One region of the Erwinia sp. E602 genome, then DNA from elsewhere that is predicted to be linked to it. Evidence: predicted binding sites of a transcription regulator. Region 1 holds the regulator's gene; each other region holds the start of a gene.
The links. The regulator PhoB, encoded in region 1, activates phosphate uptake and scavenging genes when phosphate is short. The targets are predictions, from matches to a motif close to CTGTCATAAAACTGNCNNAT.
Positions count from the first base shown of each region.

Region 2: rbsK (ribokinase) is a predicted target of PhoB. The motif match lies at 1,433-1,452, and genes of this name have one in related genera.
Region 3: GKQ23_RS00350 (heavy metal response regulator transcription factor) is a predicted target of PhoB. The motif match lies at 1,516-1,535, and genes of this name have one in related genera.

Region 1 is NZ_CP046582.1:3,762,614-3,765,895, forward strand. It holds gene phoR (phosphate regulon sensor histidine kinase PhoR) at 1-981, opposite strand, end outside; gene phoB (phosphate response regulator transcription factor PhoB) at 1,005-1,694, opposite strand; gene sbcD (exonuclease subunit SbcD) at 1,892-3,112, shown strand; gene GKQ23_RS18855 (AAA family ATPase) at 3,109-3,282, shown strand, end outside.
Region 2 is NZ_CP046581.1:133,416-136,697, reverse strand. It holds partial or broken gene GKQ23_RS00605 (SDR family oxidoreductase) at 1-177, opposite strand, end outside; gene GKQ23_RS00600 (Rpn family recombination-promoting nuclease/putative transposase) at 203-1,165, opposite strand; gene rbsK (ribokinase) at 1,514-2,428, shown strand; gene fucP (L-fucose:H+ symporter permease) at 2,437-3,282, shown strand, end outside.
Region 3 is NZ_CP046581.1:85,331-88,612, forward strand. It holds gene GKQ23_RS00340 (multidrug effflux MFS transporter) at 1-192, shown strand, start outside; gene GKQ23_RS00345 (alpha/beta hydrolase) at 315-1,364, opposite strand; gene GKQ23_RS00350 (heavy metal response regulator transcription factor) at 1,717-2,397, shown strand; gene GKQ23_RS00355 (heavy metal sensor histidine kinase) at 2,413-3,282, shown strand, end outside.

The DNA of each region.
Region 1 (3,282 bases):
ATAGACCAGGTTGGAGATCGCACTCCGCAGCTGATCGTCGTTGCCGAATACCTTCAGGTGCGGGTCGGTATGGAAGTGAATCTCATGGCGGCCGTTGCTCAGCGTTTCCGCCTCGCGCTGCAGGATGCGCAGCATCAGCGGCACGTCGACCTTCTCCTGCAGATCCAGCGTCGGCGCCGCTTCGATGCGCGACAACGTCAGCAGCTGGCTGACCAGGCTGTCCATGCGTTTCGCCTGCTCCTGCATGGTGTGCAGGGCCTTATCACGCAGGCTGCCCTCCAGCACCGAATCGTTCATCATCTCCAGGTAGCCCTGCAGTACCGTCAGCGGCGTGCGCAGTTCGTGGCTGACGTTGGCGAAGAAGTTACGCCGCGCGCCTTCCAGCTGGTGCTTCTGGGTCACGTCGCGGGCCACCATCAGCCACTGCCCTTCGGTGTAAGGCATCACGCGGAACTCAAGGTGGCGCTGGTTATTGAGGATCAGGGTGAGAGGACGGGAGAAATCGCGCTGGCGCAGGTAGCGGGTAAATTCAGGATAACGCAGCAGGTTGAGGATATTCTGCCCGTTGTCCTCCGGCCAGCGCAGGTTCAGCAGCTGCTGGGCGAGACCGTTACACCAGAAAATGGTGCCCTCTTCGGTGGTCAGCACCACCGCATCCGGCAGCGATTCCGCCCCGCTGCGAAAGCGTTTAATCAGATGCCCCAGCTCGCGACGGCGACGACGGTTACGCGCCTGCATCTGATACAGGCCGTAAAACAGCGGTTCCCAGCTGCCGCGCCCGCTCGGCGGCGTCATGCTGCGATCCACCCACAGCCAGTGGGAAAGCCGGAGTAAATTGTTGAAATGAAAACCCAGCACGCAGAGCACTGAGACCAACAGCAGCCAGGGCAGCCAGCCCGTCAGCAGCCCGATAAAAACGGCGGGCAGGCTGGCGAGCAGCAGCTCAAGCAATAATCTCTTCCAGGAGAGGCGTTCCAACACGGTTCAGACTCCAGCATGAACACTCAATAGCGGGCAGAGAAACGATAACCTGTTCCGCGAACCGTTTGCACCATGCGATCGTGCCCGGTCAGTTCCAGCGCCTTGCGCAGCCGGCGAATATGCACGTCAACGGTGCGATCTTCAACGTAAACGTTAGTTCCCCACACGTGGTTTAGCAACTGCTCACGGCTGTAGACGCGCTCGGGGTGGGTCATAAAGAAGTGCAGCAGTTTGTACTCGGTCGGCCCCATCTCCAGCGGCTGGGTGTCGGACATCACCCGGTGCGAGGAGGGATCGAGGCTAAGCCCCTGAATTTCAATCACCTCCTCCACCGCCATCGGGGAGATGCGGCGCATCACGGCTTTAATGCGTGCCACCAGCTCCTTCGGCGAGAACGGCTTGGTAATGTAATCATCCGCGCCCACTTCCAGCCCGCGCACGCGGTCTTCCTCTTCACCGCGCGCGGTCAGCATCATCACCGGAATATCGCGGGTCATCGCTTCACGCTTAAGATGTTTGATAAACTGAATTCCGGAACCGCCGGGTAACATCCAGTCCAGCAGAATCAAATCGGGCCAGGGTTCGATCAACAGGCTGACCGCGCTGTCATAATCCTCAGCTTCGATTGGCTGGTAGTCATTTTGCTCAAGAACGAAACACAACATCTCGCGGATTGGGGCTTCATCTTCTACTACCAGAATGCGCTTAGCCATTATTGCTCCTGCTCGGGTGACAAAAAGTCACGGGTTTATGCGGCGCCATTATGCGTCAGTTTTATGACACTTTTATGAAAAAAGCACCCGATAAATGACAGTTCACTGCGGCCCCACAGCCCACGGGTTATCAATGGTTTGCCAGCGGTACAATGTTTATAATCAGTCTCACGCTTTTCCGCCATGCAGGGAGTTTCATGCGCATCATTCATACCGCCGACTGGCATCTCGGGCAGTTTTTTTATACCAAAAGCCGGGCAGCCGAACATCAGGCCTTTCTTGACTGGCTGCTGGAGCAGGCCGAGGAGCAGCAGGCGGATGCCATTATCGTCGCAGGCGATATTTTCGACACGGGTTCACCGCCCAGCTATGCCCGCGAGCTGTACAACCGCTTTATCGTCAGGCTGCAACCCACCGGCTGCCAGCTGATCGTGCTGGGCGGCAACCATGACTCCGTCGCCATGCTCAACGAATCCCGCGAGCTGCTGGCCTGCCTGAATACCCGGGTGATAGCCGCCGCCGGTGACGACATCGCCGGGCAGGTGCTGCTGCTCAACCAGCGCGACGGGCAGGCCGGCGCGCTGCTGTGCGCCATTCCGTTCCTGCGGCCGCGCGATATCCTGCACAGCCAGAGCGGGCAGTCGGGGCGCGAGAAGCAGCTCAGCCTGCTGGAGGCGATCGCCGGACACTATCAGCAGTGCTGGCAGGAGGCGCTGGCCCGGCGTGAGGCCCTCGGCGTGACGCTGCCGATTATTGCCACCGGTCACCTGACCACCCTCGGCGTCACCAAAAGTGACGCGGTGCGCGATATCTACATCGGCACGCTCGACGCGTTTCCGGCCGACGCGTTTCCGCCCGCCGACTATATCGCCCTCGGCCATATTCACCGCGCCCAACGCATCGCCAACAGCGAGCATATCCGCTACAGCGGATCGCCCATCCCGCTAAGCTTCGATGAGCTCGGTAAGGAAAAGAGCGTCTTTCTTGTTGATTTCTCTCAGGGAAAACTCAGCAGCGTCACCCCGCTGGCCATCCCCGCGTTTCAGCCGATGCAGATGATCAAAGGGTCGCTGGCGGAGATTGAACAGCAGCTGGCCGCCGTGCAGCCGCACCCGAGCGGCAGGCCGGTCTGGCTGGATATTGAGATCGTCACCGACACCTGGCTGAGCGACCTGCAGCGCCATATTCAGCAGCTGACCGAAGCGCTGCCGGTCGAGGTGATTCTGCTGCGCCGCAGCCGCGAACAGCGGGAGAAAAACCTTGCCCGCCAGCAGAACGAAACCCTGAGCGAGCTGAGCGTGGAAGAGGTGTTCGCCCGCCGCCTGGCGCTGGAAGAGGAAGCCCCGGAGCGGCTGGCACGCGCCGGCGTGCTGTTTGCGCAGACCCTGGAAGCGGTGCGCCACGAGGAACAGCCATGAAAATACTCACCCTGCGGTTTAAAAATCTCAACTCCCTCAAGGGCGAGTGGAAGATCGACTTCAGCGCAGAGCCCTTTGCCAGCAACGGGTTGTTTGCCATCACCGGCCCGACCGGGGCCGGCAAAACCACCCTGCTGGATGCGATCTGCCTGGCGCTGTACCACGAAACA
Region 2 (3,282 bases), on a different replicon from region 1:
CCTGCACGGCGATGGCGGTGCCACCGCCGGCACGGATCTGCGCGACGACCTCCTGCGCAGCCGCGTGATTTGACTGATAGCCAATGCAGATATGATGTCCCTCCGCCGCCAGCTGTAGCGCGGTGGCGCGGCCAATACCGCGCGATCCCCGGTAATTAAGGTGATTTTAGATTGCATCATTCTGGCCCTCAGTCAACCCGGTCTACACGTTCAGTGACAACACATACTCTTTTCTGAACCCGGTTACGCTCATCACTTTTTCTACCGATAAACCGCTGCGAAGTAAAGAAATGGCAACTTCCTTTAACGCTTCGAAATGACCTTCTTCGCGACCTTTTTCACGCCCTTCTTCACGCCCCTCTTCACGACCTTCTTCACGACCTGCTTTGAAACCCTTTTCGTGGCCGATTGCTTCCAGTTGTTCTGCAATAGTCATCAGTTGCTCCTTGTGTCTGGGTAAGTGTTCTGCCAGTCGGCGTACAAAGGCTGCCGCATCATCGGCGCTTCCCGCCTGCAGAATGTAGTGGGTTAGCGATAAGAACAGCGCTTCGTCAGTACTTTCATCACGTAGCGCGTCAATCAGAGTATCCAGTTTTTCTGACAAGTTTTGTTTCCGAATATGCTTTTGGATCAACATCAGTGCGGAAAGCGGGCCATGTTGTAGCATTTCTTCATCCGGAATCACGGTGACGTCAACCAGTGGAAAAATGCCGTTGTAAAGCTCTGACGCCAGCGCGGGGTCATCAAACTCCTCAGCCCATTCGAGCGGGCCGGGGTAGGGCGACTCGCGACCGTTGTAATAGAGCACCGGCACCACCAGAGGCAGCGTTCGGTGACCAGTATCCAGATGTTTCTTCATTGCGGCGATGGCATAACGCATCATTCTGAACGCCATCAGGCGGTCGGGTGAGCTCTGATGCTCGATCAGCACATAAATGTAGCCTTCGCCGTTGCTGGTGCGCAGGCTATAGAGAATGTCGCAAAAGTACAGGCTGAGTTCGTCCGCAATAAACGAGTCTGGCTCCCGACGGAGCGTGCTGAGATCGCAGTTTTCCAGCAACGCCGGCGGTAAATAGTGTTGAATAAAATCCCGGGCGATTTCAGGCCGTGAAAGGAACTGCCGAAAGATGGCGTCATGGGGTGAAGTGGTCCGTTTATGTCTCATCAAAGGCTCCTTTTTTTTAGTGTCTATGTGGAGTCTATTGGAGTTATGTGGAAATAAATATCCGTAAAACGTCCATTATGGCTTGATACCTTCGTTATTGAGCACGTCATGACAGATACCGGTGTAAGTCAACCCTGCCGACTATCCTCGGTCTCCCGGCAGTTTTCGTATGATCCCTACAGAATGAGATGTTGTTAAAATTCTCACATTTCACTTTCTCTGCACTCAGACTATTTCTCTAATTCACTGGTTTATCAGTGGCGATCTCTGTCACAAATCTCACATCTCATCGTTGTTGTTGTGATTTTAATAACATTTAATGGGAAAAATTTCGCACGGAGAGAAATGATGTCTGTCGCTGTTATCGGTTCCAATATGGTCGATCTGATCACCTACACTAATACCCTGCCAAAAGCCGGGGAAACGCTGGAAGCGCCCGATTTTGCGCTGGGCTGCGGCGGCAAGGGCGCTAACCAGGCGGTGGCCGCCGCGAAGCTGGGCGCGGAGGTGATGATGGTCAGTAAGGTGGGGGAGGATCTGTTTGCCGCCAACACGGTTGCCAACCTGCAGCGCTACGGCATCAACACGGCGCACGTGACCGTTGCCGCCGGCACCTCCAGCGGCGTGGCGCCGATATTCGTCGACGATCGCTCACAGAACCGCATTCTGATTATCAAAGGTGCTAACGCCCGGCTGGCCCCGGCGGATATTGACGCGGCGGCTGAGCAACTCAAACGTTGCCGGTTAATCGTCCTGCAGCTGGAGATCCCGCTGGCCACCGTCTATTACGCCATCGATTTCGCCCGCCGGCACGGCATTCAAATTATCCTCAACCCGGCACCGGCCGTCGCCGGGCTGGATATCGATTACGCCTGCCAGTGCGACTTCTTTATGCCGAATGAGACCGAGCTGGAGATCCTCACCGGCCTGCCGGTTGAAACGGAAGAACAGGTGCTGCACGCCGGACAGACGCTGCTGGCGCGCGGGCTGAAAAACCTGATTATCACCCTCGGCGGCCGCGGTTCGGTGTGGATGCACGGCGACAGGGTGCACCGCGAAGCGCCGGTGCCGGTGCAGGCCGTCGACACCAGCGGCGCGGGCGATGCCTTTATCGGCTGCTTTGCTCACGGGCTGATGCAGCACGGCGACGTGGCGCAGGCGATGCGGTCAGCCTCCGCTTACGCCGCCCTCAGCGTCACCGGGCGCGGAACCCAGTCTTCGTATCCTGATGCCACGACCTTTCATCGCTTCCTTAACGCCTGAGGTTTACCATGCACACGAACATTGTCCAGCAGCCCGACGGTTACCTGAATAAGACGCCGCTGTTGCAGTTTATCCTGCTGTCGTGCCTGTTTCCGCTGTGGGGCTGCGCGGCCAGCCTGAATGATATTCTTATTACCCAGTTTAAAAGCGTGTTCGAACTCAGCGACTTTGCCAGCGCGCTGGTGCAGAGCGCCTTCTACGGCGGCTACTTCCTGATCGCCATCCCGGCCTCGCTGGTGATCCGCAGCAGCAGCTATAAAATCGCCATCCTGATCGGGCTGGCGCTGTATATCGCCGGCTGCGTGATGTTCTACCCGGCCTCGCATATGGCGACCTACACCATGTTCCTGGCGGCGATTTTTGCTATCGCCATCGGCCTGAGTTTTCTGGAAACGGCGGCCAATACCTACAGCTCGATGATTGGTCACCGCGATCACGCCACGCTGCGCCTTAACATCAGCCAGACCTTCTACCCGGTCGGCGCGCTGATGGGCATCGTGCTGGGCAAGTATCTGGTGTTTCAGGAGGGCGACAGCCTGGAGAGCCAGATGGCAGGCATGAACCCGGAACAGCTGCACCAGTTCCGCCTGAGCATGCTGGAGCACACGCTGGAGCCGTATAAGTACCTGGTGATGGTACTGGTGGTGGTGATGGTGCTGTTCCTGCTGACCCGCTACCCGCACTGCAAACCGCAGAGCGTTGACAACAAACGCCCGGGGCTGGGTGAAACCTTCCGCTACCTGGCGAAAAACCGCCACTTTAAACGCGGCATCGTGGCCCAGTTCCTCTATGTGGGGATGCAGGTAGCGGTCTGGTCGTTCACCATTCGCCTGGCGCTGACGCTGGGGGCAGAG
Region 3 (3,282 bases), on a different replicon from region 1:
GTTGCAGGCTCAGCGTCAGCGCTAATGGGCGCGTTACAATATGGTAGTGGCATCATCTCCTCACTTCTTCTCGCCCTGTTCAGTGATGGCACACCATGGACGATGGCCTGGATAATTGCGGTGTTTACGGCAGCCAGCGCCTTGATGGCATTGACTGTTCGGGTAAAAAACAACTATCCCCTGCCCGAATGATTTTATGAATTCCATTCATAGCGGCTATTAATCAGGCGTAATTATCTTTCATCCCGACTCCGTTAATCTGAACGATAAATTCTGGATAAGTCGATACCCATCGGGGTATCGACAGATGCGGATTAAATATTCTTATCAAAGAAGACGTCTAATTTTTGCAAAGCCTTGTCAACGTACTCAGGCACCCAATACGTCTCGATATGGGTAGCACCATCAATCAGGAAGAGTTCTTTGTCCTTCGTACCGGTGGCTTTCGCGAACGCATCTTCAGTCATATAGAGCGTATCGGCTTTTGTACCGGCAATCATCAGCAGCGGTTTATTGATGAGATTGATATGGTCCGTTACGTCAAAACTCATCAAATCCAGCAGACTGCTGGTGGTGTATTTGAACGTAGAGTTCGGATGGGCGTGGGTTTTCCAGTAGTACTCGTAGCCCTGCCGATACAAGGCAAAAGGTAATTTAGCAATCTGTTCATCAGTCATGTTGGCATCGCCGGAGTAAAGCACTTCTCCTCCGGCGGCTTCCTGAGCACGTGCGTCAGAAGCCTGCTGAAGACGCTGCTGGACAGTATCCAGCTGTGAATTCTGCATACCATTGCGGCGTACAAGGCCTGAATTAAACATACTGATGGTTGCAATCGATTTGAACCGTTTGTCCGTCCCGGCGGCAACAAGTGAATACCCGCCACCTCCGCAAATACCCAGCAGGCCGAGGCGGGCGGTATCTACACCAGGATACTGGCTGATATAGTCAGCCATGCCGTGAACATCCTCAATACGGTTAGCCGGTTTATCCACGCTGCGAGGCATACCACCGCTAGCCCCCTGATAAGCTGCATCGGCGGTAATCGTGATGTACCCATGTTCGGCAAGTCGCTGCGCATACAACCCGGCGACCTGTTCTTTTACGCCACCATTAGGATGTGCGACCACCACGGCAGGGTATTTTTTAGCTGGATCGTAGTTAGCAGGGGTATAGACATTCGCGGCGATCTGGATGCCATGCAGATCGTATTTCACCGGATGAATGTTGACCTTGCCGTTGACGTTCCTGGTGATGGCATCGTCATAGGCCAGTGTGAATGGATTTTTTTTATAATCAGCCGCATTGACTGAGGTCACTCCGGCCATTGCCGTGAGTAGCATTGCACTGATAAGCGTGAATTTCATGGTCTCTCCCGATGAGTGTCAGACTGGTTATGCAGGCTCGCGGAATCAAATTTGCAGGCTCAGATTAGGGAGAGAGGGCTGTCAGCATCGTGACAGGGAAATAACATTTTTGTCAGGAAAGGGGCCGGGACGGTTAGTGTTTCTGACAACGCTGTCAGGTAACTGTCAGCTTTATGTTGGCAATCAGGAGGCAGAATGGTCTCGTTTAACAGGATCCATGTTCAATTTTCTGAGAATGAGCGATCAATGAAAAGCCAGAATGACCCAACAATGCCAGAGCGACGCAAGCTGCTAGCCGCCGGGGCGGGTATTGCCGCCGCCTCGCTGATCCCCCACGTAAGGAAGTCCCGTTATGCGCCTGTTATTAGTTGAAGATGAAGAAAAAACGTCAACCTATCTCAACCGAGCGTTGAGTGAATCCGGGTTTACGGTAGACGTCTCAGCAGATGGCGCTGAAGGTCTTCATTACGCGCTGGAGTTCGACTACGACGCGATAATCCTTGATGTGATGTTGCCGGGGATGGATGGCTACCGGGTACTTGAGGGTGTGCGAGCAGCCAAACAGACGCCGGTGCTGATGCTCTCGGCACGGGGTTCGGTCGATGAGCGCGTTAAAGGTCTTCGTCTTGGCGCAGATGATTATCTGCCCAAGCCCTTTTCGCTTATTGAACTGGTGGCACGTATTCAGGCACTGGTGCGTCGCCGCGCTACGGATGGCGCAGATATCACCCAGCTGCAAATTCACGATCTGCATCTCGATTTACTGGCTCGCCGGGTATTTCGCACCGGAACGCGACTGGAGCTGACCGCGAAAGAGTTTTCCCTGCTGAGCCTTCTGGCCCGACATCAGGGGGAGATCCTGTCAAAGATGATGATTGCTGAGCAGATATGGGACATGAATTTTGACAGCGATGCCAACGTGGTTGAAGTCGCCATTAAACGACTTCGAGCCAAAGTGGATGCCCCGTTCGATATCAAACTGCTACATACCGTTCGTGGCATGGGCTATGTCCTCGAAGTACGGTCCGAATAAATGAAGGGGATAAGCATGCCTGAGCGTTCCATCTCCGTTCACCTGGCGCTGATGTTTGCCTTATCCGCGCTGCTGATTGTATCCGTTATCGGTATCCTGCTCAGAAGCTCCTTGCATGACTCTTTGCAAAAGCAGATGCATAACGAACTGTTGTTCCGGGAATCATTAATGAGTCCGTGGATCACCGCACGAACCTCGGCTGACGGCTGGTCTTTGCTGGCCAATAAATTCACTGTGTTAACCAATTCTGAAGGTGAGCGCGTTCGCTACTGGATAGTGAGCGATAACCCGCGCTTCAGCATGGGGGGAACACCACCGGTTGGTGTTCAGTGGTCTTCTTTACAGGAGGGTTTTAATAAAGTGCCCGGCGCATCGGAAGGCACATGCTCACTGTTCCTGTTAGTGAAAACCATCCCCGCGAACGGAGAAAGGCCTGAGCTTCGCTATGTGGTTGCCATCGACTCCACGCCGTACATGGGCACACTCGATGCGTTCACTCGTACACTGTTGATTATTGTCGCACTGGGCATCGTGATTGTCGCCTTACTGGGATACATCGTCTCAAGGATCGGTCTTCGTCCCGTTGGGGCTCTCAGTAAACAGGCCCGGCAACTCGCACCGGGTGACCATGGCCAGCGCCTGAATACTCGCGCTTTGCCCGAAGAACTGCAGCAACTGGCGTCATCCTTTAACGGCGTGTTAGCGCGTCAGGAAATCGCCTGGCGACAGCTCGAAAGCTTTAACGCCGATGTTGCGCATGAACTTCGAACCCCACTGACTAACCTGATTGGCCAGACACAGTTAGGGCTATCACGCCGACGCTCGCAGGATGAACTGGAAGAGTTACTGGGTTCAAATCTTGAGGAGCTTGAACGTATGACATCG